2 regions of the Microbulbifer sp. GL-2 genome follow, and region 2 is predicted to be linked to the other one. Evidence: predicted binding sites of a transcription regulator. Region 2 holds the regulator's gene; the other holds the start of a gene.

Region 1 (15,297 bases), 1.3 Mb from region 2:
CCCGGTGACGCGCACAAATACCCGCTCGAGGCCTCGGCTACCCGCAGCAGCGCGGTCGGTAGTGCCACGACTGGGCACAGCTTCGACCACTTCGTACAGATCCGAGATTACTCGAGCCTGTACTGGTAGGATTAGGACACCGAAAAGCAGTGCCAGTAACTGCAACACCAATCCCTGCCGGAGCAGCTTGTGCATAGGATTTATCTCCAAACCTCATTCCACCCCGTGAGCTTGCACGAAATTGTTATTGGTGCGCAAGACGCCAAAATCCACGGTTAGGATAAAAATTGGAGCTATTGTATCAGCGTCAGCGACTTCTCTCAGCCCCGAGTTCTCACTATTCGTGTATTTCAACGGGCTAACCTGGAGATAAATTCCATATTCGCCTAATGAGATACCGTCTGGGCGTGGCTACCGAGGCAAGACCCAGCTAGAATACGCGCCCTTCGAATACCCACCGCAGGAAGAATCATGAGCGATTCCAAGCCGCAATCCACTCAAACATCCCTCTCTTATAAAGATGCCGGTGTCGATATCGACGCGGGTAACGCACTGGTAGAGCGTATCAAACATGTGGCCAAACGCACTTCCCGCCCGGAAGTGATGGGTGGCCTGGGCGGATTTGGCGCCTTGTGCCAATTGCCCTCTGGTTATAAAGAACCTGTTTTGGTTTCTGGCACCGACGGTGTGGGTACCAAGTTACGCCTGGCGATGGACCTTGGGATCCACGACAGCATTGGTATTGACCTGGTTGCCATGTGTGTCAACGACCTAATTGTCGCCGGCGCCGAGCCCCTTTTCTTCCTCGACTACTACGCCACAGGCAAACTCAATGTAGATATCGCGACAGAAGTGGTCTCTGGCATAGGCAAAGGCTGTGAACTTGCCGGCTGCGCTCTGGTGGGAGGCGAAACTGCCGAAATGCCGGGCATGTATGAAGGTGACGATTACGACCTGGCCGGTTTCTGCACCGGTGTCGTAGAAAAGTCAGAGATCATTGATGGCAGCAAAGTAAAAAGTGGCGACGTATTAATCGGCCTAGCTTCCAGCGGCCCACACTCCAACGGCTACTCACTGATCCGCAAAGTGCTGGAAGTCCGCGATGCCGATCTTCAGGAAGACCTGGGCGGTGAAACCTTAGCCAAGGCCCTGATGGCTCCCACCCGCATCTATGTGAAAAGCCTTCTGCAATTGATGAAGAGCGCCCAGGTAAATGCACTGAGTCATATCACCGGAGGTGGCCTGCTGGAAAATCTACCGCGTGTACTGCCCCAGGGCTGCCTTGCACGTGTGGACGTCAGCAGCTGGGAAATGCCGGCTGTATTCCGCTGGCTGCAGAACGCGGGCAACATCGACGCACGTGAAATGTACCGCACCTTTAACTGCGGTGTCGGCATGGTAATTTGTGTACCGGCTGACCAGGCTGACAAAGCCCTGGCAACCCTGAAAGAACTGGGTGAAGAAGCCTTTGTCGTGGGCAGTATTGAAGACGCTTCTGAGGGTTCAGAAGCTGTTGAGCTGGCAGGCCTGTAATGTCCCAGGGGGTATGCAGAGTCGTCGTGCTGATCTCCGGTAGCGGCAGTAACTTACAGGCACTACTGGACGTCTCGGCGAAAGCCGGGGCGCCCTTTTCCGTCTGTTCGGTAATCAGCAACAAACCAGCGGCCTACGGCCTGACCCGCGCTGCCGAAGCCGGTGTCAACACCTCAGTGGTCGATCACCGGGAATTTGCCAGCCGGGAGGATTTCGACCGCGCACTGATCACTGAGATCGACAACCAGCAGCCGGATCTGGTAGTCCTGGCCGGATTCATGCGTATCCTGACGCCTGAATTTGTACGCCACTACAGTGGCCGCCTACTTAATATTCATCCCTCCTTGCTGCCAAAATACCAGGGATTACACACCCACCAACGCGCCCTGGATGCCGGTGACAGTGAGCACGGTGCTACTGTGCATTTTGTCACCGAGGAACTCGATGGGGGCCCACCGATTATCCAGGCCGTGGTCCCTGTAAACGAGGGAGATACGGTAGAGTCCTTGGCAAAACGGGTTCAGGTGCAAGAACACCTCATATATCCCATGGCTGTCACCTGGTTCGCGGAGAAACGCCTGCAAATGCTGGATGATCGCACCCGGCTGGATGGAGAGCTTCTGCCACGCAGTGGGGCCCAGGTAACCGGCTGACTAAATCCCTCTATTAGCTGGCGGGGTAAAAGTCCTTCAATGTACTTTGCCAGTCCCGCCGGCTAATATTCAAGGAGACTCAGTATTAGTGGGGCTCAGCCGTGCGTTTTTTAGTTTCCTCTCTGTTTCTTTTTCTACTCACCGGCCAAACCCTGGCCAACCAATTAGAACCCTTCAAGGCGACCTATACTGCGCGCTTCAATGGTATCAGCGTCACCGCCACCCGCGAGCTCACAGGCCAGCAAGGCAATTGGCGACTGGATTTCAGCACCAACACCCTATTTGCCAGCATCAAAGAGTACTCCCGCTTTACCAGCGAGGACGGCAATATAACTCCTTACCATTACGAATATCGCCGCAAAGGGCTGGGCCGTAATCGCGGCACCGTGCTTAATTTTGAGCCGGACAAGGGCATGGTACTCAATGTTTCCAATCCCGAAAGGGATTTGAAAGATGTATCTCCACATATTCTCGATAAGGTCAGCTACCAGTTGCAACTGACAATGGATGTCGCCGCGGGCAAAGAAGACCTCCAGTACGAAATTGCCGACGGCAAGAAGATTCGTAAATACACCTTTGCCCGGGAAGGCACTGAAATCCTGGATACCCCGATGGGGGAAATCGAGACCATTAAAGTGCGTAGAATTCGGGATGCCGACTCTGCGAGAGAGACGACAGTCTGGATTGCCCCCCAGTGGAACTATGCGTTAGTGAAGCTTGTTCAAAGAGAGGAAAATGGTAAAAAATACCAAATCACCATGACAAATCTATCCATTAATGGAAAAAACGTCAGCGCAGGCCAATAAAACACCAGTTCCTCGTGAGGCAAAAAAAAATCTCTTCATTTGATGGATTTTTGCCTCCTTTCTCATTATAAAGTGACTCCTTTCCCTTGCTCGGGCAGTTCTCTATTGCCAAACTTTTTCAGCAAGGGATTTGCTACGAAATCGGAAGGTATCTATATAAGTCTAACGGCCTTCCTTCCATGTAACGGCATTTATCCAAATGTTGCTTATGGTTTTCAGTAATCAGCAGACTTAGAGATGGGCTCTCATGAATAAGAAATACCTGCGACACGCAGTTCTGGCCGCAGCAATCGGCTCCGTTTCCCAAGGCGCAATGGCAGCAGGATTTTACCTGCAGGAAACCAGCGCATCTGGCCTAGGCCGCGCCTTCGCCGCCGAAAACACCATTGGTGATAACGCCTCTATCCTCGCGCGTAACCCCGCGGGCTCTGCGCTGTTTGATACCTACACTATTTCAGGTGGTCTTACTTACGTAGACCCCAATATCGATGTATCCGGCGATGTTACCTATTTCGGGCCAATCCCGGGCACCCAGACCACTGTTCGGGCAGATGCCGACGATTACGCTACCAGCGCATGGATCCCCAACGGTTATTTAGCCGCACCAATCAACGATGAGTGGTCCTGGGGCCTGGCCATGTATACAGACTTTGGCCTTGAGACTGACTTTCCCGATAGCTTTCCAGCGACTGCAATTGCAAACCAAACTGAGCTGCTGACAGTCAATATCCAGCCCTCTATCGCTTACGATATCAATAACACCTTTAGCATTGGCGCTTCTATCAATTTCCTGTACGCCGATGCGACCCTGAAGACCAATATCCCAACAGATTTCGCTCTTGACCCGATCTTCAGTAATCCTGCGGTCTTAGGCAGAAGTCTCTCTGGCGCTTCTGTACTTAAGGTAGAAGGCGACGGCTGGGATGTCAGCTGGACTTTAGGTGCCTTGTGGCGCATCAGTGACAAAACCCGCGCCGGTATTTCTTACCACGCCAAGTACAACCCTAAGCTCAAGGGGGATGTGAGCTCCGACTTGGCACCAACCCCTGCAGCCCCGTTCGATGATACCAGCGGCAACCTCACGTTAGACTTGCCGGATACTTTAGAGCTGGGCTTCTACCACCGCTTTGACAACCAATGGGCAGTTGCAGCTGGCTATATGTGGACCAACTGGGAAGAGTTTGAGCGTCTCGAAGCCTTTATCCCAAGCGCTGGCGCAGGATTTAACCCTTTGCTGCTTAAAGAAGAAAACTTTAAAAGCGGCTCACGCTTTAGCCTCGCAGGCGAATATTTCTACAATGATGATATTACCGTGCGCTTTGGCTATGCCTACGATCAAGGCGCAGCACGCGATGGCTTCAATCGTCATGAGCAAGAAGAAATCCTTGCAACTACTGGCTTGGACCTCCCTATCACCTGGCGCACACTATCCATTCCCGATACCGATCGCCAGTGGCTCACCGCTGGCGGAACCTATCAGTATAATGAAAAGCTGAGCGTAGATGCCGGTATAGCTTACATTTGGGGTGACGACGAGAGAATTCAAGAATATACCGATGTCCCAGTCCCAACCTACTACGATGGCGGAACTACCAAAACAGAGGCTTGGCTGTTCAGTGCAGCTATAAACTATCGCTTCTAATTAGTAAGCCCCCCACGACAAAAAAGGCTCTACCTCCGGTAGGGCCTTTTTTGTTTACAGGTCAACAAAAAACACCCTCTTCAAGCTTCCTCAAAGCCTCGGCTATACCACCACAGCCCCCACCTAAAAAAAAAGGGGTAGATAACCGTCAGGGCAAATTTGCTATAAATCCCCCTCAAGTTAATTAAATTCAAAATTCTGCTTAACCCAAAAAACCAACACCAATAATTTCATTTGTCGATTAAATTTAACCAGCAATTCCTAATGAAAAGCGACCTCTAAAATGCCCCTCTTTCTTAGCTTTGACCACGAAGAGGAACAAGACACCAAACAAAATAGTAACAGTAAGGAATTTCACCCTGGACCCAGCAACCATGAAAAACTGCAAAAAGAGCCAGTAAATTAAGAGTGCCGTTTGGCCATTGCCAGCCAAACCTGAATTACACCTCAAGTCCAGCTCAATCAAAATCAAATCCAAACTGATAAAACATCAAACAGTAAAAGTAAAATCATGAAGTTAACAGCAGTATTTTTTTTGTTACTCTTAAGCTTGGATATTTCGGCCTTCACCATGGGAGATGCCATCAATATAGCTGGCCGGCAACGAATGCTGTCTCAACGTATCACTCAGGCTTATATCCTTCGGGGAATACAACCCAGTGCGGAACGTCACGAAAAAGTCTTTTCAAGGTCCCTCCAGGAGTTCAGGCGAAACCACGAAAAACTAAATACCTTTCAAGGCGCAGCAAAAATTAAAGGCCAATTAATGAAGGTGCAAAAGGAATGGGAAAAATTCGAACAGATCACCCTGCAACCTGTCAGCAAGGAAAGCGCCACCAGACTCTTTGAACAAAGCAATACGCTCTTGTCTGATACGCACGCTTATGTTGTAAAGCTCCAGCTACTTGCACAACACAACAGTGCAGAGTTAATCAATATAGCTGGTCGCCAACGTATGCTATCCCAACGCATAGCCAAGAACTATGCAGCTAAACTCTGGGAAATTTCCCAGGATAATGCCAGCAGCGGACTGCAACAGGATCTTGCTGAGTACACTAACCGCTTAAACCAACTTCTGGACAGTCCGCTTAACACACCAGAAATCACCTACAATCTCCGCAAAGCTCGGGACCACCTGAATTATGCAAGCCGCGGATTCGAGGGGGAGATGAAAATATCTGAGAAGCGTCAGATTCAGGTGATTACAGGGACTACTGATTTGATGCTGCGCAACATGGATGTTGTTACAGAACAATACGCCAAATTATTGGATTCAAGCGCCCTTTTATAAGAATGGGATGTATTTGAAAGAAAGCGGTGTAGAAGCCTTCGTAAAACGATAAAAGGGGAGTAAAACTCCCCTTTTATCGTTGGTGCGCTAACGAGCTATTGGATAACTATCAAATTACCAGCCGCACTGGCGACCCTGGTTTTGCTCTTCCAGGTAGGCCATCAGAGGTTGGAAATAATCGATAATCGCAGAAGCATCCAGGTCTCGCTGGCCAGTCAGGGCTTCCATCGCATCCGGCCAGGGCTTGCTTGCACCCATAGCCAACATGGTGCGCAACTTCTCTCCTGCCGCACTATTTTTGTAGATGGAGCAACGGTGCAACGGTCCAGTTTCTCCAGCAGCTTCGCAGAGCGCACGGTGGAATTGGAACTGCTGGATACGCGCCAGGAAGTAGCGAGCATAAGGAGTATTGCCTGGGATGTGGTATTTGGCGCCCGGATCAAAGTTTGCCTCGGAGCGCTCTACTGGAGCCTCAATACCTTGATATTCCTCGCGCAGCTTCCACCAAGCCTTATTGTAATCAGACGGTTGCACTTCACCGTTGAATACCTGCCAGCGCCACTTGTCTACCAGCAAACCGAATGGCAGGAAGGCAATCTTATCCAGCGCTTGCTGCATCAGGTAGCCAATATCCTTACTTTCATCCGGCACTTCGTTCATCAAGCCGATTTCTTTGAGGTATTTCGGAGTGATAGATAGTGCGATGGTATCGCCCACGGCTTCATGAAAACCGTCGTTGGCACCTTCCTTATAGAGGAAAGGCTGATCCTTATAAATACGCTGGTAAAAGTTATGGCCGAGCTCATGGTGAATTGTGACCAGATCTTCACCGGTTTTATTGATACACATCTTGATACGGATGTCGTCCTGGCCATCCATATTCCAGGCGCTGGCGTGACAGACCACATCGCGATCACGGGGCTGGGTAAACTGAGAACGTTCCCAGAAGGTCTCCGGCAGCGGCTCAAAACCGAGAGAGGTAAAGAACTTCTCACCGACTTTTACCATATCCTGCTCACTCATTCCCGAGTCAACAACCAGCTGGGTCAGGTCATAGGGCGCCTGCATGTCCTCATCCTTGACCAGCTCATAGACATTACCCCATTCCTGCGCCCACATATTGCCGAGCAGGTGAGCGGGGATTTTGCCCTGAGAAGGCACCACTTCATCACCATAGTGTTCGTTGAGCTTGGCGCGCACATGGCAATGTAATGCTTCGTACAAAGGCTTCACTTTGCCCCACTGGGCATCCATATCAGCAGCAAAGGCATCCGGCTCCATATCGTACTTGGAGCGCCAGAAAACACTCAGGTTGTCGTAACCCAGCTCTTTAGTGCCGGCATTGCCAATCTCAACCTGGCGCTCATACAGCGGCTTCATGGGAGGAGACACTTTGCGCCATCCAACCCAGAGATCCTTAAGCAGTTCCGGGTCGCGATTTTTAGCCATCACCTGCCCCATCTCGGTCAGGGTATAGCACTTCTCAGCACCGGACTCCTTGCGGCAGTATTTGCCAGCGCCATACATACCTTGCATCTTCGAGCCGATCTGGGCCAACTCTGAAGTTAATGCCGGGTCTTTGGGAGCCGGGAATACCAGCCCCTGTTTGAGCATGGTCAGCTGGCGGCGGGTATCCGCATCCAGCTCCAGGTTGTTGAACTTGGCCGCTTCAGAGGCCAGCTCTACAGCCAGGGTGGTGTAACGCTCTGATGCCAAAGCCTCAACGTACTGGGAATCCATGTTGATATAGGTTGATGCCAGCCATGCAGCATGACTCATCTCCTGTCCCATTTTCTCCAGGCGGGCCTGGGCATTATCCAAAAAAGCCTGGGCGTCTTTCGCTGTTAACTGGCTTTGTTCCGCTGCCGGACTTTCCGCAGTGGCCTGCGCCACACCAACAGTTTTCGACGTCTGCTGACCACTATCGCAAGCAGAGAGTGCCACGGCAGTCGCAAGGGCTAGAGCAACTTTTTTCATCTTCCCCTCAAATAATCATTATTGGGCCTGGTTATAATTGTCGCCGTTTATAGCATAAGCATCGCTATTTCAGCGATGGCGCTGCCGCCGTTAGGCCCAGATCGACACAAAATCCCTTTTTTTTAGGTATATTTGGCGGAAAATACGGGGACTACTGTAAAAATCACAGGCACAGGGCAGCACGCTTAGAAGCCGGGTCGTAAAACAGATAAGGAGGGCTTTGAATAGAGCAGTAAAGGATGCAAGAAAAGTGGGGAGAAATTGGAGGCAGCCCAACCAGCACACCCTCGGCACATGATACCACTGCTACCGTTGCTCCCTTCCGGGCCTGGCGGAGTTCACAGCTGTTCATTGCGAGGGGACCGGAAGGGCCGCCACAACGATCTTCGGTGCATCCGAAGAGGGCGCGATTATAGAGGCATAAAGGCGCAAGTTCCAGCCCTATTAACAGGTTATAATGGACGACTACTATCTTACCCCATGCAATAGAGTTACCCATGCACCTGTTTGTCGATAATTTAACCAATGTTGATTTCAGCTACCTGGACTTCCAGCGCGGCCTGGTAGGAGAGACATGGCTGGCCAATGCCACCCTTGAGGGCGCTCTCGATCATCAGGGCATGGTTTGCGACTTTGGTATCGTAAAAAAGACTCTGCGCCACTGGCTTGATGACCAACTCGACCACCGCCTTCTGGTCCCCACCCTAGCCCCTGGACTAACTCTTACCAATGAGAGCGGGCAAATATCACTCACTTGGCAGCTGGCAAGTGGCGAGCAGATTTCTGTTTCCGGCCCGGAACAAGCTTTTGCACTGGTTGAGGCTGGCACTATAAATGGGGACTCAGTAGCACGTTGGAGCGTAAAACAACTGGCCAGCTCCTTTCCCACCAGCGTCGAGCAACTCAAGCTCTCCTTTGAAGATGAAAAAATAAAAGATGCCTTCTATCACTACAGCCATGGCCTAAAAAAACACCAGGGCAATTGTCAGCGAATCGCACACGGCCACCGATCCCGCATCCAGATTTTTACTGATGGTGAACGCGACCAGCAATTGGAGCAGCAATGGGCAAAGCGCTGGGAAGATATTTATCTGGGAACCCGCGAGGATTTGCGCATAGAAGAAAAGAAGACTTTGAGCTTCGCCTATCGGGCTCAACAAGGTGATTTCACCCTGGAACTTCCCTCGCGCTGTTGCGAGGTTATCGACTGCGATACCACCGTAGAGCAGCTGGCCCAATATATTGCCAACACCCTGGCCAATGAGGCGCCCGGAAAAACAATCACCGTGCGCGCCTACGAAGGTTTGGGTAAAGGGGCAATCGCCTCCGCCCAGCGATGACCTTTTGCATACGGCAAAGCAGAACCCGTCTCTATACACAGCAAAGGTTGGCAGATTTTGAACCTGATTGTTTTACAGGAAACTGATTTCATCGACTCCACTCATGTGCGCCTCTCAGACCGCAGGTTGGAGCATATCGTTAAGGTCCACCGGGCCGCCCCAGGGCAGCAATTGCGTGTTGGATTGCTCAATGGTGAAATCGGTTTTGGTGAAATCATCGCTCTTACAGATCAGCAGGTTGAGCTCAGAGTAGAGTTACAAAGCAATCCTCCACCACCATTGCCACTCACCCTGATTCTGGCATTGCCGCGCCCAAAAATGTTAAAGCGGATTATTCAGCATATTACTGCTCTGGGTGTAAAAAAACTGGTTCTTCTCAATAGTTACCGTGTAGAAAAGTCCTATTGGCAAACCCCCTGGCTGGAGCCGGACAAACTGTCTGAGCAGTGTCTGCTAGGGCTTGAGCAGGCCGTCGATACCCAGATGCCAGAGATCATCTTGCGAAAACGCTTTAAACCCTTTGTGGAAGATGAGCTGCCTGAGTTATCTGCCGATACGGTGAAAATGGTTGCCCACCCGGTGGGGGGGAGGCCTGCCCGGTCGATATCGATAAGGCAACCACCCTGGCGATTGGCCCCGAGGGTGGCTTTATTCCCTACGAAGTGGAAAAATTACAAGAGGCCGGCTTTCATTCCGTACACTTGGGAGCCCGTATTTTGCGAGTAGAGACTGCACTACCGGTACTGGTAAGCCGCCTTTTCCCAGCGCATTAGTCTTTCACGGTTGACCGGGTCAGGATTCCAGCAATCCGGATTGAAGGTATTTGGTCTGCCCGCCAGCTGCCAATCCCCTTAATTTCAAACTTTTTATCTAAATAGTCAGCCCGGCACTCTGATCCCTGTTACACATCTTTAACCCCGCTTACCTTACAATTTCAAAATTCCACCCGATAATTCCTTCCACATAGTGCATAGAACCAATGACTGAGACATTTGCACACTTTATTCACTAAGATTTCATCATTTTGTAATAAACAAGACATATTTTGCGGCCTCGTTTTTCTTCCCTACGGGCGAGTTCTTATGCACCTGTTCTTACACCGACTTTTCTGTTCCTTGTTACTTTTGCTGGGACTGGTATTTTCTCCAATAACATCCGCCGACTTACCTGCTTTTGACTCCAACACTTCCGGCCTGCTGTTTACCCTACGTGGCTCAAATACCATCGGCGCGCAGTTAGCACCCAACTTGATTCGCGACTACCTTTCAGCAAAAAATGCCCAGAACATCCGTGTGATCCCCCTAGGCACCGCTAATGAATTCCGTGTACAAGCAGGCACCGGCAGCCACACTATCTTTGTCGATATTGCTGCACACGGCTCAAGCACAGGTTTCAAAGGGCTTAAACAGTCCCAAACGGACATTGCCATGGCTTCCAGACCAATCAAGGAAACAGAATTTACAGCACTTTCTAACCTGGGAAATATGCGTAGCAGCCGCGCAGAGCATGTCATTGCTATCGACGGCCTGGCAATCATTGTGCATCCCGACAACCCCATCCAAAAGTTGACGCTGCAGCAGATCGCCTCAATTTTCTCGGGAAAAATCTCCAACTGGTCCCAGCTCGGCGGAGGCAAAGGTCGAATCAATGTCTATGCCCGCGATAACCAATCTGGAACCTGGGATACCTTTAACAGCCTGGTGCTTGGAAAAAACCACACGTTGATCGACAGCGCAAAGCGCTTTGAATCCAATGACCAACTCTCTGATTTGGTTGCCGCAGATCCCTATGGCATTGGCTTTGTCGGGCTGCCATCAATACGACAATCCAGGGCAATCGCTGTCTCTGACGAAGACACCCAGCCCCAGGCACCTGAGCACTTAACCGTAGCAACGGAAGATTACCCGCTATCACGCCGCCTGTTTTTGTATACCCCGGTTTATTCGACAAAACCGCTTGCCGAAGAATTTCTGCGCTTTGTACAGAGTGAACCGGGCCAAGAGCAGGTAAAATCCACCGGGTTTGTTGCCCAGACTCCCATCGGGGTCAAACCCGAGGGCTTGCGTGAGGGCCCAAAAGAGTACCTGGACCTGACTGAAAAAGCGGAGCGCTTGAGTATTAATTTCCGCTTCTCTGAAGGTAGCGCCACTCTGGACAACAAAGCACAACAGGATATTCAAAGACTGGCGAGCTATATGCAAAAATCCGAGAATCGTGAGCGTCGCTTGTTGCTGATCGGCTTTGGTGACGAAAAAGCGAGCCCAGAACGTTCAGTGATTTTGTCCAAGCTGCGCGCCGTAACCGTTCGATCTGCCCTTCGCCATCACAAGATCAACACTGCACCAGTCCAAGGCTTCGGTGCCTACCTGCCGATTGCATCCAACAATTCCACTAGCAAGATTAAAAATCGTCGAGTTGAGGTTTGGTTACTGTGATTTGAAAGCTCCGCTGATTTGCAGGGAAGGAATAACCATAACGTGGGACTTGGAAATGTGACGGGAAGTGCCTTGATGGGCTTCCTGTTTTCCCCACATAGCTAACGCCTTAGATACAGAAAAAACGGGCTTTCTGTAAACATCAGACAGCTCTATGAGCACATAGTAAAAGTATTGTGAGTGTAAGCAGGTCAGAAATAATGGGCTCAGCAATAAAAAAGCCGCGTAAATACGCGGCTATCAACTGATGGCTTGGGAGCCACCAGGTCTCACAGAGAGGAACGCCAAAGAGCGCTCCGGGGAAAACTCCCAAATAACAAGCGCATTGCAGCTTGTTTTTAAAAGCGGCTGTATGACAGCCGCTAATAATCAGGCTACCGCTTCTTCCGACTCGGCAACTTTTTGCAGGGCCAGCTTGGGATCTACAAACTCATAACCCAGCACATCGGCAACTGCTTCGTAAGTCACCATGCCAGCGTGGACATTCAGACCTTCCAGCAGGTTGGCATCATCCAGTAACGCTTGCTTGGCGCCTTTGTTTGCCAAGGCCACAGCATATGGCAGGGTGGCATTATTCAGAGCCATAGTAGAGGTACGGGCTACACCACCGGGCATATTGGCCACACAGTAGTGCACAACACCATCCACTACATAAGTGGGCTCCTGGTGAGTGGTGGCTTTGGAGGTCTCGAAGCACCCGCCCTGATCGATAGCAACGTCTGCTACCACAGCACCTTTCTTCATGCGGCTGATAATATCGCGAGTCAGCAGCTTCGGAGCCGCGGCACCCGGAATCAGTACAGCACCAACGACCAGATCCGCTTCCAGCGCGTGTTTTTCAATCGCATCATTAGTGGAGTACTCGGTACGTACAGCGCCACCGAAAATATCATCCAGCTGGCGCAGGCGCGGCAAGGAGCGATCCAGAATGGTTACATCGGCACCCATACCCAGCGCCATCTTGGCCGCATTGGTACCAACAACACCACCACCAATAATCAGAACCTTGGCAGGAGCTACACCGGGTACACCACCCAGCAATACACCGAGGCCACCCTGGGCTTTTTCCAGGTGGTGCGCGCCACACTGCACAGACATACGACCAGCCACTTCAGACATCGGGGCCAGCAGCGGCAGGCCGCCAAAGCGGTCGGTAACAGTCTCGTAAGCGATACAGGTAGCACCAGACTTCACCAGCAGCTCAGTCTGCTTGGGATCTGGAGCCAAGTGCAGGTAGGTGTATAGAACCTGTCCAGGACGCAGCATTTCACATTCATTCGGCTGCGGCTCTTTTACCTTGACGATCATATCGGCAGTGGCAAAAATTTCTTGCGGAGTATCAATAATCTTGGCCCCGGCCTGCTCGTACATTTCATCGGTAAAGCCGATTGCTGTACCACCATCCTTCTGTACGATGACCTGGTGGCCATGGCCGACCAGTTCGCGAACACTCGACGGCGTCAGGCCAATACGATACTCGTGGTTTTTGATCTCTTTAGGGACGCCAATCAACATTTTCTGCTCCTCGGTCTCTGTATCTGGCGCAATCTCCGCACAAAGGCTGGAGCCACGCCTAATTTCTGTGTTTTCCCCAGTATAGGACCACTTTGTGAGTGGATTTATATGAGATTTTTTATCAAACTAGTGGAATCAACTAGTAAAGTTAGTGATAAGTCCATTTTTTAAGCTGATCGCCTACAGAGGAAGCAGAGGTATGCGTAAACGCGCGGGAGAGCTCAACACAGTGGATCGCAATATACTGCGGGTCCTGCAAAAAAATGGCCGCACCAGCTATGCGGAACTGGCTCGTCAAGTCGGATTAACTGCTACACCCTGTGTAGAACGGGTGAAACGGCTGGAAAGCGAGGGGGTTATCCAAGGCTATACGGCCCTGATCAATCCGGAGTTTCTGGATGCAGCGCTGGTAGTGTTTGTACAGATCCGCCTGAATCGCTCCGCCCAAGACGCCTTTGAAGAGTTTCGTAATGCCGTTGCAGCGCTGCCAGAGGTACAGGAGTGCTATCTGGTCTCCGGAAACTTTGATTACCTGATTAAGGCTCGGGTTGCGGATATGAGTGCCTATCGCAGGTTTTATGGCGAAACCTTACTGACTTTACCGGAGGTGCAGGAGTGCACCAGCTATGTGGTGATGGAGGAAGTAAAAGAGACCCTGGAGGTACCGGTTCACTACAACCGCTAACATCCACGACGAGGGCGACAAGCCAGTCGCCCTCCCACTGAACCGGCTTAGTATTGAATACCCAACTTGCGATAAACAAAGCCTATTACCCAGGCTGGACCAATCAGCAAAAATTGGACATCTTTAAAAAAGGAGGGCTTTTTTCCCTCGATATGGTGGCCGACAAACTGAAAAACCCACATCACCACGAACAGTCCCAGTGCCGTCTGCCACACGGGAACACCCAGGCGTTCCGCCACTGACCACCCCATAAACAGACTACCGTCAGCGCGGTCATACCCAGGCCAATTGGGAAGGAAAGGGCAAAGTAAAATAGCAGCACCGGCACTGTGATTACCACAGCCCAATTCAGCCATGGGAGTGCCGCCATAAACTGTAACTGCGGGATATCCCACAGAAGGCCGGCAACAGTTGCATAGATTACCGGTACCGCGATCCAGTGAATCGATTTATTAATGGGGTTCTGGTGACTCTCACCGTATTCGGCAAACCACTGCTGAGCACTGCGCATGACAATCTCCTTTTCTTATAGTGTTATTGTCAGGAAACTTATCATCCTCGACACCCCCGCCCTAATCAATGGCCGAAAGTATCAGGCGTTGAGCCAAAATAAGCGATTAACGCCGCACGTAGGCATCTAACTGAGCGTGATAGAGCTCAGCCATCTCCGCATCAAAACAACAAAATACGATGCTCTGTGGTTCGCCGTCTTTTTCCAGGTGTTGCTGCACCTGTTCAACAGCTATTTCCACCGCCAACCGAGGGGGATAATCATAGACACCACAACTGATGGCAGGGAAGGCAATGGAGCGCATACTCTCCCGCCGCGCCAACGTCAGGCACTGGCGGTAGCAGCTCGACAGCAGTTCCGGCTCGCCCAAACGGCCACCGCGCCAGACAGGCCCAACTGTGTGGTAGATACGTTTGACAGGGATTGAGAAAGCACTGGTGGCACGGACCTCACCGGCGGGACAACCCCCGATACTGCGGCAGGCCTCCAGAAGATTGGGGCCCGCGGCACGGTGAATGGCTCCGTCGACACCGCCACCACCGAGTAAGTGGGCATTGGCGGCATTGACGATGACATCGACGTTCAATCGCGTGATATCACCGAGATGAACTTTGATCACTCAGTATCTCCAACCGCTATTGGAATAATCGCTGCGGATGGAAATCCTTTTCGCCTCACAACAGTCGCGCCCTTGCCACAGGCGCGCCCTTTGCGCAGCTGTCGTCTTGCACCCAACCCCCTTAAAAGAAGGCCTTAAGTGCAAACCCTCCGGGCTTATCCCAGCAACTTTTTATGCTGGGAGGCCACGGCTTCCGGGCATTTCGTCAGTACGCTAACTATGACGATAGCAGCTGCTGAGAAAATAAAGCCTGGCAGCAATTCGTAAACATCGAAGATGCCACCGGAGAG
Region 2 (15,297 bases):
ACAGTGCACGCATAAACTGGGCCGCACCTGCCAGGGCGAGGGTGATGGCCGCCAAGGGTATCAGGCTCTTCAACAGGAACACTCCAGGCAGGCCACCGGCATTGGCGCTGTCTTCAAGCACTGACCAACTATTCAGTACAAACTGCCAGCTGCTAATCAGTACAAAAATGCAAATTGGTAATAAAAAGATGAGATAACCTACGGCATTAACCCAGGCTTTGCCCGTTGGTCCCATGCGTCGATAGAGGATATCCACCCGCACATGGGCATCAGTTTGCAGGGCGTAGGCGAGGCCAAGCATAAAGACGGCGCCATGCAAATAGACTACGGATTCCTGTAGAGCGATAGAACCGCTGTCGAAAAGGTGGCGCAGTACCACGACGCAGCTTTGCAGTAAGACCATGGCCCAGGTAAACCAGGCCAACAGGTGACCGCTGCGACTGGAAAGACTCTCCAACGCACGGGCTCCACGCAGCAGAAAAGGCATGGGGGCTTCTCTCTTTACATCTTATTGTTATCTCGATTGCACGAAGGTTACCGTTTTGGCAGTCCATGCACCAGCCGGCCATATTTCGAGCTGTCATCTTTTTGTCATCTTTTGTTCATAGAATCGTCACCCGTTGTTCCTAGCATCGCCGCGTGAAATAAAAAACACTCATCGGAGTTCCACATGAACAAGCAAATTCTGGCTACTTCCCTGGCGGCATTGACCCTCGCCACTTCCCAGGTGGCTATGGCGGCTCGCGACTACATCAGTGTTGTCGGTTCCTCTACTGTTTACCCTTTTACGACCACTGTGGCTGAGCGCTTCAGCCGTGCTACCCAGTTTAAGACCCCGGTAGTTGAATCCACCGGTACTGGTGGTGGCATGAAGCTGTTCTGCCAGGGCGTTGGCGAAAGCACTGCGGATATCACCGGTGCATCTCGTCGTATCAAGCAGTCCGAGTTGGAAATGTGTAATGGCAACGGCGTTGACGTTGTGGAAGTCCAGATTGGCTACGACGGCATCGTACTCGCCAACGCGAAGAAAGCAGCTCCGTTTGAGCTGTCCCGCAAGGACATTTTCCTGGCCCTGGCTAAAGAAGTACCGAACCCTGATGGTTCCGAAACCCTGGTGGCCAATCCCTACAAGACCTGGAAAGACGTAAACCCGGCCTTGCCCAACAGCAAGATCGAAGTTCTGGGCCCGCCCCCAACTTCCGGTACCCGCGATGCCTTTGCCGAGCTGGCAATGGAAGGTGGTTGTAAGAAATTTGGCTGGATCAAGGCCATGAAGAAAAAAGACAAGAGCGCTTACAAGGCGATCTGTCACAACGTGCGCGAAGACGGCGCTTATGTAGAAGCTGGTGAGAACGACAACCTGATCGTGAACAAGCTGGTTGCCAACCCGAATGCCCTGGGCATCTTCGGCTTCAGCTTCCTCGACCAGAATGCCGACAAGGTACAGGGCTCCATGATTGAAGGTCAGGCCCCAACCTTCGATTCTATAGCTGACCAGAGCTACCCGGTATCCCGCCCACTGTTTATCTATGTGAAGAAAGCGCACGCTGACGTAGTACCGGGCATCAAGCAATTCCTGTCGGAGTTCACCAATGAGCGCGCCTGGGGTGATGAAGGTTACTTGGCAGACAAGGGCATGATCCCGCTGCCGCAAGAGAAGCGCCAGCAAATTGCTACCGACGTTCGCAAGCTGAACGCACTGAGTAATCTCGCTGCAAAATAACTTAATCCTGGAGTAGTACAGTCAAAGGGAATTGACGGCCAAGCCCGAGAGGGCTTGGCTTTTCTTTGTCCACAACACTGTGGAATCCGAGGGAAATGTCGGGATAATGCCGACAACCATTTTTTAGTACGGTACATCAATGCAAACCCCCACACTGTTCGCCCTTCTGCTGCTATTGATATTGGTGGCCTACGGTACTGGCTTTAGCCGTGCGCTGAGCGCTGCACGCAGCTTAGGTGGCTTGCGTAATCTGGCCTCCCTGCCCAGTTACTACGGACTATTTGCCGCGCTTTGGTGTGGCCTGCCTGCACTGGTATTGCTTGGAGCCTGGCTGGTTTTTGACGATGCCATTATCCGCGCTATGGTGCTGAACAGTCTGGCCGACAAACCAGAAACGATTTCAGGGCAAAACCTGCTCTACGCTCAAATTCAAAACCTGTCCGCCGGCCATATATTGGGGGAGGCCACCCCACAGTTAAAGTCGGCGGCGGACCACCTTAATCAACTGCGCAACAGCTCCAATAATATGCAGGCATTTTTGAGCCTGATTCTGGCTGTAGGACTTGGGGCGTTTGCGCTGCTGCGCTTCTCCCCGCAATTGCGTGCCCGCGAAAAGGTGGAAAAAGTCCTGCGGACCATACTGATTGCCTGCGCCAGCGCGGCCATTTTCACCACCGTAGGTATTTTGTTTTCGGTCCTGTTTGAATCCCTGCGCTTCTTCCAGTCAGTTCCGGTGACCGAGTTTCTGTTCGGCCTGCACTGGAGCCCGCAGATGGCCCTGCGTGCGGATCAGGTTGGCTCAAGTGGTGCCTTTGGAGCAGTGCCCCTGTTTACCGGTACACTGATGGTTTCCGCCATCGCCATGTTTGTTGCAGTGCCGGTGGGCCTGATGGCCGCTATCTACCTGGCGGAATATGCCAGCAAGCGTGTGCGCACCCTGGCCAAGCCAATTTTGGAAATTCTTGCCGGTGTACCCACGGTGGTATACGGCTTCTTCGCAGCCCTGACAGTTGCTCCCTTTATTCGCGATCTGGCCACCTCTGTTGGTCTGGAGGCCTCCAGTGAAAGCGCCCTGGCTGCCGGCCTGGTGATGGGCATCATGATTATTCCATTTGTCTCCTCGCTTTCAGACGACGTGATCAACGCGGTGCCGCAATCTCTGCGCGACGGTGCCCTGGGTCTGGGCTCCACCCATTCAGAAACCGTGCGCAAAGTTGTGATTCCGGCTGCCTTGCCGGGCATAGTCGGCGGTGTTCTGCTGGCGGTATCCCGCGCAATTGGTGAGACCATGATTGTGGTGATGGCTGCGGGACTTGCGGCCAACCTGACCGCCAACCCGCTGGAGTCGGTGACAACCGTTACCGTTCAGATTGTTACGCTGCTGGTCGGTGACCAGGAGTTTGACAGCCCCAAAACCTTGGCTGCATTTGCCCTTGGCCTGATGCTGTTTGTCACCACACTGGTACTGAACTTTATCGCCCTGCATGTAGTGAAAAAATATCGGGAACAGTATGACTAATCTGACTCAGGCGCAGGTACGCGAGCGCATCGAGAAACGACTCGCCAGCCGTCATCGCACGGAGAAACTATTCCGCGGGCTGGGAATTGCCAGTATCGCCTTCGGCATACTCGCGGTCGTGATTCTGTTCAGCGATATTATTGGTAAGGGCAGCGGTGCTTTTGTACAGACTGCTATCCAACTGGAAGTTCATTACGATACGCAGGTGCTTGGAATCGACAAAGTCGATGATGAGAGCCTGACCTGGGCCAACTTTTCCGGTGTTATTCGCCAGGCCCTGCGCGAGCGTTTCCCATCGGTAACTGGCCGCAGTGACAAGCGCGAGCTGTACACCCTGGTTTCCTCCGGCGCCCCCTTTACCCTGCGCGACCGCCTGGCTGAGAACCCGGAGCTGTTGGGCAAGAGTGAGACGGTGTGGCTAGCCGCCGACGACGATGTGGATACCTTTGTTAAGAGCCTTAAGGATTCCAAAGAAGGTTTTCGCGGCCGCACCTCCGACCAGAAAGCCGGATGGATCGAGCAGCTGTTGGACAGCGGTGAGCTGAAAAAGCGTTTTAACACCACTTTTTTCACCAACGGTGATTCTCGCGAGCCTGAGCAGGCCGGTATTCGCGCCGCACTAATGGGGTCGCTTTTCACCCTGTTGGTGACCCTGGCCTTGTCCTTTCCGATCGGTGTAGCCGCAGCCATCTATCTGGAGGAGTATGCACCGAAGAACCGCTGGACTGACTTGATTGAGGTAAATATCAACAACCTCGCGGCCGTACCTTCTATTGTTTTTGGTCTGTTGGGTCTGGCGATCTTTATCAATTTCTTTGAGTTGCCCCGTTCGGCACCTTTGGTCGGTGGCCTAGTGCTGACCTTGATGACCTTGCCAACGATTATTATTTCCAGCCGTGCGGCGCTGAAGGCGGTGCCACCCTCTATCCGTGAAGCGGCTATGGGCATGGGGGCCTCGCGTATGCAGGTGGTTTTCCACCATGTGCTGCCACTGGCGATGCCGGGCATGCTCACCGGTGCGATTATCGGCATGGCCCAGGCGCTGGGGGAAACAGCCCCCCTGTTGATGATCGGTATGGTGGCCTTTATTGTCGATGTACCGTCCGGGGTGACTGACCCCGCCACAGTGCTGCCTGTACAGATTTTCCTGTGGGCAGATAGCCCGGAGCGTGCCTTTGTTGAACGCACCTCGGCGGCAATTATGGTGCTGTTGAGTGTATTGATTGTGATGAATGCCAGCGCGGTCTTGCTGCGCAAGAAACTTGAGCGCCGCTGGTAATACAGCGCGGATTAACAGAAAGCGGGATTTTTTATGAGTACCATGACCCTGGATGCCGCGGAGCGCACTACTGAAGCGGCGCAATCCGAACTGACTGGCGGGCAGATTGCAGCGAGTGCTGAAGTGCGGAAAACCGTGGGCCAGCCCTTCTGTGACACCGCCAAACTGCGTATGCGCAACGTTGATGTCTATTATGGCGAAGCCCAGGCCATCCATTCTGTCAGCCTGGATATTGGCCGCAATGAAGTGGTGGCCATGATAGGCCCTTCAGGCTGTGGTAAATCCACCTTTCTGCGCTGTCTTAACCGTATGAACGACACTATTGAAGGGTGTCGTGTTGAAGGTGAGTTGAGCCTGGATGGCGATCCTATTTACGGTCCCAAGGTAGACGTAGTGCCCCTGCGCGCTCGGGTGGGCATGGTGTTCCAGAAGCCCAACCCTTTCCCCAAGACAATTTATGAAAACGTCGCCTATGGCCCAAAGATCCATGGTATTGCCAGTCGTCGCGCCGATCTGGATGAAATTGTAGAGAGCAGCCTGCGCCGTGCGGGTCTCTGGGGTGAGGTGAAAGACCGTTTGGATAAACCGGGTACCGGTCTCTCTGGTGGTCAGCAACAGCGCTTGTGTATTGCCCGTGCCATTGCCGTGAGCCCAGAGGTAATTTTGATGGACGAGCCCTGCTCGGCTCTGGACCCTATAGCCACCGCTCGTATTGAGGAGCTGATCGACGAGCTGCGCGAGAACTACACTATCGCCATCGTTACCCACTCGATGCAGCAGGCGGCACGGGTCAGCCAGCGCACGGCTTACTTCCACCTGGGGAAACTTGTCGAAGTTAACGATACCGAAACCGTGTTCACCAACCCCGAGCACGAATTAACCGAAGCCTATATCACCGGCCGCTTCGGCTGAGTCGGTCTTGCCCCGAGGGATCACTATGGAAATGCACTTCGATCAGCATATCTCCCGTCAATTCAACGAAGATCTGGAGAGTATCAAGACCGAGATGTTGGAAATGGGCGGCATGGTCGCCCGCCAGGTAGCCGATGCGGTAGACGCTTTGTCCAATGCCGATAGCCAGCTGGCCGAGGAAGTCCTGCGTGTCGAAGAGGAGATCGATAAAAGTGAGATGGCCCTCGACGAGCACGCAACTTTGATTATCGCCAAGCGCCAGCCCGCTGCTTCAGATTTGCGTATGGTGATGTCGGTAACCCGTATCGCCCGCGACCTCGAGCGCATCGGTGATGAGGCCTGCAAGGTGGCAAAAATGGCCATCGCCCTCACTGATGAAGGTACCTCGCCGCGCGGCTATACTGAAATACGCCATATCGCCAATGCTGTACGCAAAATGCTTAACGACGCCTTGGATGCCTATACTCGTTTTGATGTGGAATCGGCTCTGCGTACCCTGGCGGAAGATGAGCAGGTAGATATGGATTACCGCACCGCGGTGCGCGAGCTGGTTACCTATATGATGGAAGACCCGCGCAGTATTTCGCGAGTGATCAACGTGCTTTGGGCGCTGCGTTCACTGGAGCGTATTGGCGACCATGCGAAGAATATTTGTGAGCAGGTAGTTTATTTGGTGGAAGGTGCGGATATCCGCCACGGCCATGAAAAAAATCTGCGGAAGTCTTGAACTTCCAGTCTGCTATAAAGGTCGCATTAAGCGGCCTTTTTTATTGCAGGTTTTTCCAGCTCGGGCGTCCTGAGAAGAAGCGATGAAATATATTTTCGAAGTTCATATTAAAGAGGGATTCAGTGCTGAGGAATATGCAGAGGCCTGGGTACGGGCGTCCAGGTTAATTCAGCAATATCCCGGCGCGATGGGAACGGAACTTCACCGGAAAATTGATGATCCAAGAAAGTTGCTTGCTGTTGCCACTTGGCGTTGTAAGGACGATAGGGGTGCAATGCAGGCACAGCATTCAGTGGAGATCGAAAAAATCATTCGTAGTGTTGCCCCCTTCGTCGAAATTCGTTCATTGGGTGAATTTGAAGATCCGCAATGGGTTGTTAATTTTAGCTTGGATTAATATTAGTGAATCCAAACTGAATGTAAGCTGAATAAAGCCAGTGTGGCTGATAAGAATTAAAAAAATATAAAATTATATTATTTTTTGTGATTTGTTTTTTCAGTTAATTATTACGCTGCATTACAAGTATTTTTATCTTTTTGTTCCAGTCAATTCAGCCACCTGTTTTATTCAACTTGCCGCAAAAAAATAGTTAACTGAATTTTTGTAATTTGCTGTTGTTGCGAACTAAAAAACTTTTGTTACAATCCGCTGCCCAATTTGGATCCCAACGTTAACGAAGGATTTTGATATGAGATTCAAGCTTGCTGCTCTTCCCCTGATACTTTTCGCGGCTACTGCTGGTGCTGAGGAATACAATTCTATTACGAAGCTCCATTACGCTAATACAGATTATGATTATGATTTTTTTGATTTGGATGAGGATCGATTCACAGCTAGTACGACCTATTTCTTTGGTCAGAAGGAAACCCTGGGGCCGCTGAAAGAGTTTGAATATATCAATAAGGTCAGCAATATTTATGGGGGTTACCGTCACTACAATAGTGGTAGCTTTGACCTAGACACTTTCTCAGCAGGTGGTGAATACTTTGCATCGAATGGCCTTGTATTTGGCGCGGGTATTTTAAATCTATGGGAAGGAAATGTAGACTATCAATCTATAGGGTACTTGTTTACTCCTGATTTCCTGGTAACTCTGAATCATATCGATAATGATAGCGATAATGAGTTTTCTTTGGATATGCGCTACAACCACCAGTTAAGTGGCAATAATTATATTGGTTTTAATCTGAGTATAGATGAGGAGCTGGACAGTGGTACACTGTCTTCCAAGTACTTCATGCACCTGGGTGGTGAACAGTATCTAACTGCAGAATTGCAATATACTAAGCACGACTTTGACGATGACATCTACATCTGGGGGGCTCCAGATGATGATTTCTGGTCTCTGGGCACAGAGTACTTCTTTACTCAGCGCACCTCAGTTGCATTTACTTTTGACGAAGCTGATCGTTACAGCCTGGGAGTGAATCACTACCTCAACCGCAATGTTGCTGTTGAGATAGGTTATGCCTCCGATACCGAGAGTGATAATGTTGACTACGATATATATCAAGTTGGACTGACTGTACAGCTATAAACTAGAGTCAAAAAGGGCTACCTCCGGTAGCCTTTTTTATTTGTTGTTTTGGTTCCTAGTTTTAACTTTTTCTTGTCAGCGCCAGTATTCTTGCCTGCGCCTTAGTGCCAATTTCCCCTCCCGCTTTTGTCGCAGTTTGATAATGCTTTAATGCATCCTGTGCATTACCCTGTTTCTCATAGACTTCACCCAGATAGTAATGCGCATAGGCGGTATCCAGGTAGCGAAGGGAGCGGCTTAAGTCTCGCTCGGCAGATGTGTAGTTCTTGAGTTGTGTACTCGCCATTCCGCGTTTTAGCCAGTGAGAAAATAGGGCTGGGTTTTTCTGCACTGCACGGTCATAGGCTTTGTGGGCGTTCGAGTATTGTTTCTTCTGCGCCAACAGGTCGCCTTCCAGAGCAAAGAAAGCAGCTTCCTTAGGTTGCTGCTTTTGTGCCTTACGGACCAAGGTTAGCGCGCTGTCATACTGCTTTTTACTCGCCGCCTTCATCGCATCATCATAATTTTTGTAGGCATCTGCATCGCGCTTTAACTGGGCTATGGCCTTTTGATAGGCATCTCGATTGGTTACGCCCTTGGGTAGTGATTTACTGTGTTCAATATTGGCACTGATACGGGATTGCGAAGGGGGATGGCTGGCGAAGAGTGCTTCAAGACCATTGGTTTGGCGACTGTTGGAGAGCTGGACAAACTTACGCTGCAGGCGAACCGCCCCCTGGGGATCATAGCCGGCAGCGGCCATATATTTCATCCCATATTCATCGGACTGTAATTCATTGCCGCGACCGTAGCGCGCGATATAAGCTGAGCCACCCAGTTGGCTGCCGCTGGAAATCAGGTCTGCGTAGGCGGTGTCTTTTGTTGCGGCGCCCAGGACTGCAAGCCCTGCGCCCAGCACTTGCTGCTGGGACATAGCGGTAGCGGAGTGCCGTGCGGCGGCGTGTACGATTTCGTGGCCCAATACCGCGGCCAATTCTGCCTCATCATCCAGCAACACCAGCAAACCACGGTTAATGGCAATCTTACCGCCGGGTAGTGCCCAGGCGTTGGGCACGGAATTGTTGAGCACAACGAACTCATAAGGTAACTGGGGCTGGTCGGAAACCCGTGCCAGCTTTTGTCCAACCCGGTTCACATAGTCCTGCAGACTGGGGTCTATGGTGTACTTTCCACCCTGTTGCTGTTGGTTGATAGGGTATTGCTGCTGTCCCAGGTTCAACTCCTGCTGGGGGGAGACCAGTGAGAATTGCTGTTCTCCGGTCACTGGGTTGACGACGCAACCGCTGAGCACAGAGGTTGCTACAAACGCCGCAGCGGCGAATAAAGTCTGGTTGCGCGAGATCATTGCCTGCCTCCCTGTATAATGCTGGGTATTTAACGATCACCCATTGTACACAGTCCGGGAAAGAGAGGTTATGACAGCACTACAGGTAATCGAGTTGTTTGCGGGTACCAATCCGGATGGCGAGCCGGTGGTGGAGCGCCTTCAGGTGCGCATCAACGAGGACGACAGTTGTCAGCTGGTACGCTCGCCCGCATTTATCAAAGGCATTGCTAGTGGCGATAGCATCAAGGTGGACAAGGACACCCAGCAGTTCGAACTGGTAAAGCGTTCCGGCAACCTGGCGATTCGGGTATTTTGCCGCGCTGACAGCGCAGAGCTTTCTGATAAATTAACCCCGCAACTGGAGAAACTTGGAGGTGAATTGGACCTGGAAGTTCCGCGTATGCTGGTTTACAGCATCCATGTCAGCTGTGGCTTCGACAAGATCGAGAAGCTTCTTAACGGTGCTTGCGATGGAGCCAATAGCGTCTGGTATTACGGTAATGTGTATGATCCCAAGGATGGCCAGACGCCGCTGAACTGGTGGCAGGATATTTTAAAGCCGGAATAACTGCGTTTGTGACAGCTTAAGGTAGTAGCGTGGTGAGTGCAGCTCCTGGCGAAACCCCAAGACATATCCAGGGTCATGACTGGTGTTGAATGTCACTGGTAGTGAGAGATCACGGTACCGGTGGCCAGGCAGAAGAAGAACGTAAGGCATCCGATGTTAATTGTGATTTCTCCAGCGAAAACGCTGGACTACGAAAGCGAAATCCCCGAACTGGAAACTACCCAGCCGGATTTTCTCAAGGAGTCTGCAGCACTGATCAAGGAGCTGCGCGAACTCAGTCCGCAACAGATTTCCAGTCGGATGATAGTTTCCGACAAGCTCGGTATCTTGAATTACGACCGTTTCCAGGCGTGGAAGCGGCCTTTTACGGTCCGGAATTCACGCCCCGCCCTACTCGCTTTTAAGGGCGATGTTTATACCGGCCTCGATGCCCAGTCTATGGCTAAGCGGGATTTCAATTATGCGCAGAAACACTTGCGTATGCTGTCGGGGCTCTATGGCCTTTTGCGCCCCATGGACCTGATGCAGCCTTACCGCCTGGAAATGGGAACCAAGTTTGAAAATTCCCGCGGTAAAAACCTGTACGAGTTCTGGGGAAAGCAAATCACAGAGGCTCTTAATAAGCAGTTACACAGCCTGAAAAGCCGTGAATTAGTGAATCTTGCCTCCAACGAGTACTTTAAATCGGTTAAACCCAAAGAGCTCGATGCCGAGATAATCACCCCGCACTTTAAGGACCTGAAAAACGGGGAATACAAAATGATCAGCTTTTTCGCCAAGAAGGCGCGGGGCATGATGAGTCGTTGGGCCATCGACCAGCGGGTTAAAAAAGCAGAGCAGCTCAAGGGTTTCGATGTGGCGGGCTATGAATTCAACCCTGAAATGTCCAGTGAGAGAGACTGGATATTTACCCGGGACGAGGCGCAATGAGCGAGTCTCTCCTGCCGGATGCACCCTCCTGCGTACGCAACCGGGAGCCGATCCTGGGGCATCTCCGGCGCCTGTTGGCCAATAGCCGGAAAGTACTGGAAGTTGGTAGTGGCACTGGACAGCATGCGGTTTACTTTGCTCCACAATTGCCCCAGCTGACCTGGCAGACTTCGGAACGTGTGGATATGTTACCGGGGGTTCGCGCCTGGCTGGAGAAGCAGCCCGCACAAAACCTGAGGCCGCCGCTTGCCCTGGATGTTGACAAAGACTGGCCTGAGCTCAATGTGGATACGGTCTTCACTGCTAACACCCTACATATTATGTCGAGGGGCTCGGTGCAGCGCTTTTTCCATAAGTTGCACTCTGTCCTGCAACCCGGTGGGCAATTGATTGTCTATGGCCCAATGAAAATTGATGGGGTTTTTGTCGGGCCGAGTAATGCCGATTTTGACCTCTGGCTCAAGGAGCGCGACCCAGCTAGTGGCATCCGCGATCTGGAGTGGTTGGATAAACTTGCCGACGATGCCGGGATGCAACGCGAAGAACTCAATTACCTGCCGGCCAACAACCAATTGGTGGTCTGGCGTAAAAACGATAATAAATAATAAGGAGTAGATATGCCTGCGTGGTTTGAAGTGACAGTAATTGTGGCCTTTGCCATAGGCGCCGTGTTCTTTTTTGCCAAATATCGTGAAACTGCGGCCGCTCTTCATGAGAGCGAGCGCATGAAAATGCGTCTTTCCAATGATCTGAACCGCTACAAGGATGTGTCCCGTCTACGTGCGTTGCGTGATGCCTTGTTAGGCACCAGGCCCCTGCCTACAGATGATGAGGGCAATGAGCATCTGCTGCTGCGTGATGGTGATCTGCAGTTGCACCACCTCATCCTGCGTCGCGAGAGCAACCGGGTCAATGATGAGGATGAGAGCACCTATACAAAGAACGGAGAGCAGATAAGGCTGGAGGAATTTGAATAGTCCTGCCTCAGCTTAGGAGCCCGGATAAGGCGGTGTCAGGTGCCCGCCACTACCTCAGGTGTTTTCTCCACTTTGCCTGCCACCTTTTGTTGTGGGAAGTGCAAAGTGAAAGTGCTGCCCTGGGCGGGAGTGCTTTCAACACTCATCTCTCCATCGTGGCGCAGTAATACATGCTTCACGATCGCCAGCCCCAGACCGGTGCCGCCGCTGTCCCGCGAGCGGCCGGGATCTACCCGGTAGAAGCGCTCTGTCAGGCGCGGAATATGCATTGGATCTATGCCGATACCTCGGTCCTCGACACTAAAGTGTCCCCCCAGGCTGTCCTGCCACCAGCGCAGTTTGATTTCCCCCTCTTCAGGGCTGTACTTCACTGCGTTCAGCACCAGGTTGGCGAAGGCACTGTACAGCTCGCTGGCATCGCCGCAAATACAGTTGTGGGTTTCGCTGTGCACTTCTATCTGGTGGCGGCCGCCGCTGAAGCTGCGCGCCTCGCGTGCGACCCGTTCCATCAGCTCCTGCACATCCACTGGCATGTCGTCGCCTGTGCGCTCCGAAGTCTCAAGGCGTGCCAGAAGTAATAAATCATTGACCAGGGTGGTCATACGGGAGGCCTGCTCTCCCATTTGTGCCAGAGGACGTTGCCATGCAGGCGGAGCCATATCGCTGCCCTGAAGGGTTTCCAGGTAACCAGCGATAACTGTCAGGGGGGTGCGTAACTCATGAGAAACATTGGCGACAAAGTCACGACGCATCTGCTCAAGGTTGTGCAGGCGGGTGATATCGCGAACGATAACCAGCGCTTCATCCTTTCCGTAACGGGTCACCTCCAGCTGCAGGCGCAGTGTCTCATTACCTGGAGCGGGTAGGGTCAGGGGTTCCTGTGAGTCGGTATCCTCGCTGTGCATATAGCTGACAAAGCCGGGATCGCGCACAAAGTTAACCAGGGATTGCCCGCTATCGCTGGCCTGCAGGCCGAGGAGCTCTCCGGCAGCTGGGTTCCACCAAGCCAGGTGATCGCCGTTTTCCAGTGCGACTATACCCTCACGCAGGGCGCCGGTGCTATCCTGCACTCGGCGCAGCATGGCGTGGAGTTTTTGTTTCTCGCGGCGGTGGCGGCGCTGCATGCGATAAAAATCGTCGTAGATTTCGCCCCAGATGCCGAAGGCCGTTGGCGCGGGCCCGCGCCGGCCGTTGGCCAACCAGCGGTTGAAACGCTGCTGTTGCCACAATAAAGATATTAGGTAGGCGGCCAGGCCCGCTATCAGGGCGAGTGACCAATTGCCTGAGGTGAACCCAAGAATGGTGCAGCCCAGGGAGATAATTACAAAACGTGAAAATTCGCCAATACTGCGATCCAACATAGCGTTGCCGTGTTACCTGACGGACGGCGAAAGGGTTTGTTTAGCAGCCTTTCGCACTCAATACATCTTGGAAACCTGCAGCTTTCAAATATGACCGAGGGTTCCCGTGGGAGTCAGTGCCGATCTTTGTGAATTGTCACACTTTTTCGACAGTTTGCACAGAAAATCGGTAGCCAGTGCCGCGTACTGTCTGGATATAGCGGTCGTGACCGTCCATTGTCAGGGCCTTACGCAGCCGACGGATATGTACGTCCACGGTGCGCTCCTCGACATATACATTGCCGCCCCAGACGTGGTCCAGCAATTGGGTGCGGGTGTAGGCGCGCTCCTGGTGGGAGAGGAAAAAGGTCAGCAGGCGGAATTCGGTGGGTCCCATATCTACAGGTTGTCCCTTGATGGTGACCCGATGACTGAGTGGGTCCAGCACCAGGTTGCCTGCGCTCAGGGGATCCTCCGGGGTGGCTGGTCCGGCGCGACGCAGCACCGCTTTAAGGCGTGCGACCAGCTCTCTGGGGGAGAAAGGTTTGGTGATATAATCGTCAGCGCCGGTCTCTAAGGCCTTGATTTTATTGTCTTCTTCGCCCTTGGCGGTGAGCATGATGATAGGTACTGAAGTAGTCAGTTCATCACGCTTGAGGCGCCGGGCCAACTCGACACCGGAGACATCCGGCAGCATCCAATCGAGTAAGATCAGGTCCGGCTTTTCATCTATGACCAGGGCGTGGGCCTCCTGGGCATTTTCCGCTTCGAGGCAGCGATAGTCAGCCATTTCCAGAGCGACCCGCAGCATATCGCGTACAGGGGCTTCGTCATCGACAATCAGGATCGTTTTACTGTGCATTTGCCTGCCATACCCGCTCTGTTGTCAGGATTTCCCGGTTATGGCCGGGGATTAAACGGCATTTATATGACAAATATATGACGGTTACTTCCTGTCCCCCAGTCTTTGCCTAATGCAGCACATAATGCAGGGAAATTCCGGCAAATATCGCCAACCCCACCCAGTTGTTATTGATAAACGCTTGAAAGCAAGCCTCTCTCTTTCGCTCGCGTATCAACCACTGCTGGTAGGTGAACAGTGCGGCCACAACGACCAGGGAAAGGTGGTAAATGCCCCCCAAATCAAAGCGCTGGCCAATAAGCAGCAGCGCCATTAGCACGAGTAGCTGCAGGGTTGCAGTCATCGCCTTGTCCATCTCGCCAAACAGGATTGCCGTGGATTTGACCCCGATTTTCAGATCGTCATCCCGATCCACCATTGCGTAAAAAGTGTCGTAACAAAGGGTCCAAAGCAAATTGGCAACATAGAGAAGCCAGGCCTGAGGTGGGATTTCGCCAGTTACTGCGGCGAAAGCCATGGGGATCCCCATGCTGAATGCGGCACCCAGAACCACTTGTGGCAGGTGGGTATGGCGCTTGGCAAAGGGATAGCAGAAGGCCAGGGCCAGGGCTGGCAGGGAAAGGAGAATGGTTAACTGGTTGGTCGTTAGTACCAACCCGAAGGCTGCCAGGCTGAGCCCAGCGAAAAGACCGAGCGCTGCTTTTGGGGGGATACTGCCAGTGGCCAGCGGCCGCGCTACAGTGCGTTTTACCTTGCCATCGATTTCGCGATCGGCAAAATCGTTTACAGCGCAGCCGGCTGCTCGCATTAGTATCACCCCAAGGGTGAATACAGTCAGCAAGTGCAGTCCTGGCCAACCACCTGCAGCGAGCCACAGTGCCGCCCAAGTGGGCCACAGCAGTAACAGGGAGCCAATGGGCTTGTCCATACGGGCCAGCTGCCAGTAGGGCATGATTGAGGGCCAGCGGGTGGCAATCTGTTGGCTGATCACGGTGGACTCTCCTGGTGTCTAGTTAGTGACTGCGTTGGCCATAGGTGGGGTCTCGGGTTGGAAGCTCGAGAGAAAAGTCTCAGCCACCAGTAAAGGTTTACCCCGCAGCCAGAAAGTAGAGCGGCGCCCCCAGGCATTTTCATTCTCGCTGCAGAGAGGTTCCAGCTGAATCTTGGGGTTGCGCTGCAGGCGATTAAATTGAATATCGCCTCGATGGATACCCGGTTCACTGAACAGTAACTCTCCCAATGGGCGATCGTCCAGGCTGCGCAAATTGCGTGACTTGCCTTGCAGACTGCGCATCGGCAGTACACTGCGCGCATAGACCCAGGGTTGGCCTCGGCCATACAACAAAACTTCCCGCACCAGGGCGCGACTGTGCTCGTGTAGTTTGAGGGTGAGACATTCTTCGGCAAGGGGGAGCTGCCAGCCCTGAAAGAGCACTTGTACACGAAAATCCCCCCCGCTCTGTTGTTTCAGGGCGGCCGTCAGTGATCCCGGATACTCCAGCCACGGCAGCAGTGATTCGGGAGGTTGGGGTAGTGTTGGCTCTAGAGGTTGCCCACGCCAATCGCCGGTGGGTACAAATGGAGATTGGTGCAAC

The links. The regulator PhoB, encoded in region 2, activates phosphate uptake and scavenging genes when phosphate is short. The targets are predictions, from matches to a motif close to TGTCATAAANNTGTAACA.
Region 1: the regulator PhoB is predicted to act here: its motif matches at 10,257-10,274, upstream of GL2_RS12930 (substrate-binding domain-containing protein).

Annotation. Positions count from the first base shown of each region.
Region 1 is NZ_AP019807.1:2,958,024-2,973,320, reverse strand. Features, by position in the region: gene GL2_RS12985 (DUF2066 domain-containing protein) at 1-195, opposite strand, end outside; gene purM (phosphoribosylformylglycinamidine cyclo-ligase) at 472-1,533, shown strand; gene purN (phosphoribosylglycinamide formyltransferase) at 1,533-2,186, shown strand; gene GL2_RS12970 (DUF3108 domain-containing protein) at 2,288-2,992, shown strand; gene GL2_RS12965 (outer membrane protein transport protein) at 3,240-4,634, shown strand; gene GL2_RS12960 (hypothetical protein) at 4,882-5,100, opposite strand; gene GL2_RS12955 (type IV pili methyl-accepting chemotaxis transducer N-terminal domain-containing protein) at 5,146-5,925, shown strand; gene GL2_RS12950 (M2 family metallopeptidase) at 6,040-7,902, opposite strand; RNA gene ffs (signal recognition particle sRNA small type) at 8,174-8,270, opposite strand; gene GL2_RS12940 (6-carboxytetrahydropterin synthase) at 8,400-9,242, shown strand; partial or broken gene GL2_RS22370 (RsmE family RNA methyltransferase) at 9,348-9,776, shown strand; gene GL2_RS22365 (16S rRNA (uracil(1498)-N(3))-methyltransferase) at 9,905-10,015, shown strand; gene GL2_RS12930 (substrate-binding domain-containing protein) at 10,325-11,677, shown strand; gene ald (alanine dehydrogenase) at 12,047-13,192, opposite strand; gene GL2_RS12920 (Lrp/AsnC ligand binding domain-containing protein) at 13,392-13,877, shown strand; gene GL2_RS22150 (Mpo1-like protein) at 13,925-14,128, opposite strand; gene GL2_RS12915 (DUF962 domain-containing protein) at 14,059-14,388, opposite strand; gene GL2_RS12910 (O-acetyl-ADP-ribose deacetylase) at 14,495-15,007, opposite strand; gene putP (sodium/proline symporter PutP) at 15,163-15,297, opposite strand, start outside.
Region 2 is NZ_AP019807.1:1,612,697-1,627,993, forward strand. Features, by position in the region: gene GL2_RS07015 (TRAP transporter small permease subunit) at 1-487, opposite strand, end outside; gene GL2_RS07020 (PstS family phosphate ABC transporter substrate-binding protein) at 671-1,723, shown strand; gene pstC (phosphate ABC transporter permease subunit PstC) at 1,863-3,242, shown strand; gene pstA (phosphate ABC transporter permease PstA) at 3,235-4,521, shown strand; gene pstB (phosphate ABC transporter ATP-binding protein PstB) at 4,555-5,433, shown strand; gene phoU (phosphate signaling complex protein PhoU) at 5,459-6,160, shown strand; gene GL2_RS07045 (antibiotic biosynthesis monooxygenase) at 6,243-6,557, shown strand; gene GL2_RS07050 (putative porin) at 6,850-7,698, shown strand; gene GL2_RS07055 (M48 family metalloprotease) at 7,760-9,043, opposite strand; gene GL2_RS07060 (DUF4265 domain-containing protein) at 9,114-9,593, shown strand; gene yaaA (peroxide stress protein YaaA) at 9,747-10,523, shown strand; gene GL2_RS07070 (DUF938 domain-containing protein) at 10,520-11,128, shown strand; gene GL2_RS07075 (hypothetical protein) at 11,141-11,500, shown strand; gene phoR (phosphate regulon sensor histidine kinase PhoR) at 11,536-12,861, opposite strand; gene phoB (phosphate regulon transcriptional regulator PhoB) at 12,998-13,702, opposite strand; gene ubiA (4-hydroxybenzoate octaprenyltransferase) at 13,812-14,654, opposite strand; gene GL2_RS07095 (chorismate lyase) at 14,712-15,296, opposite strand.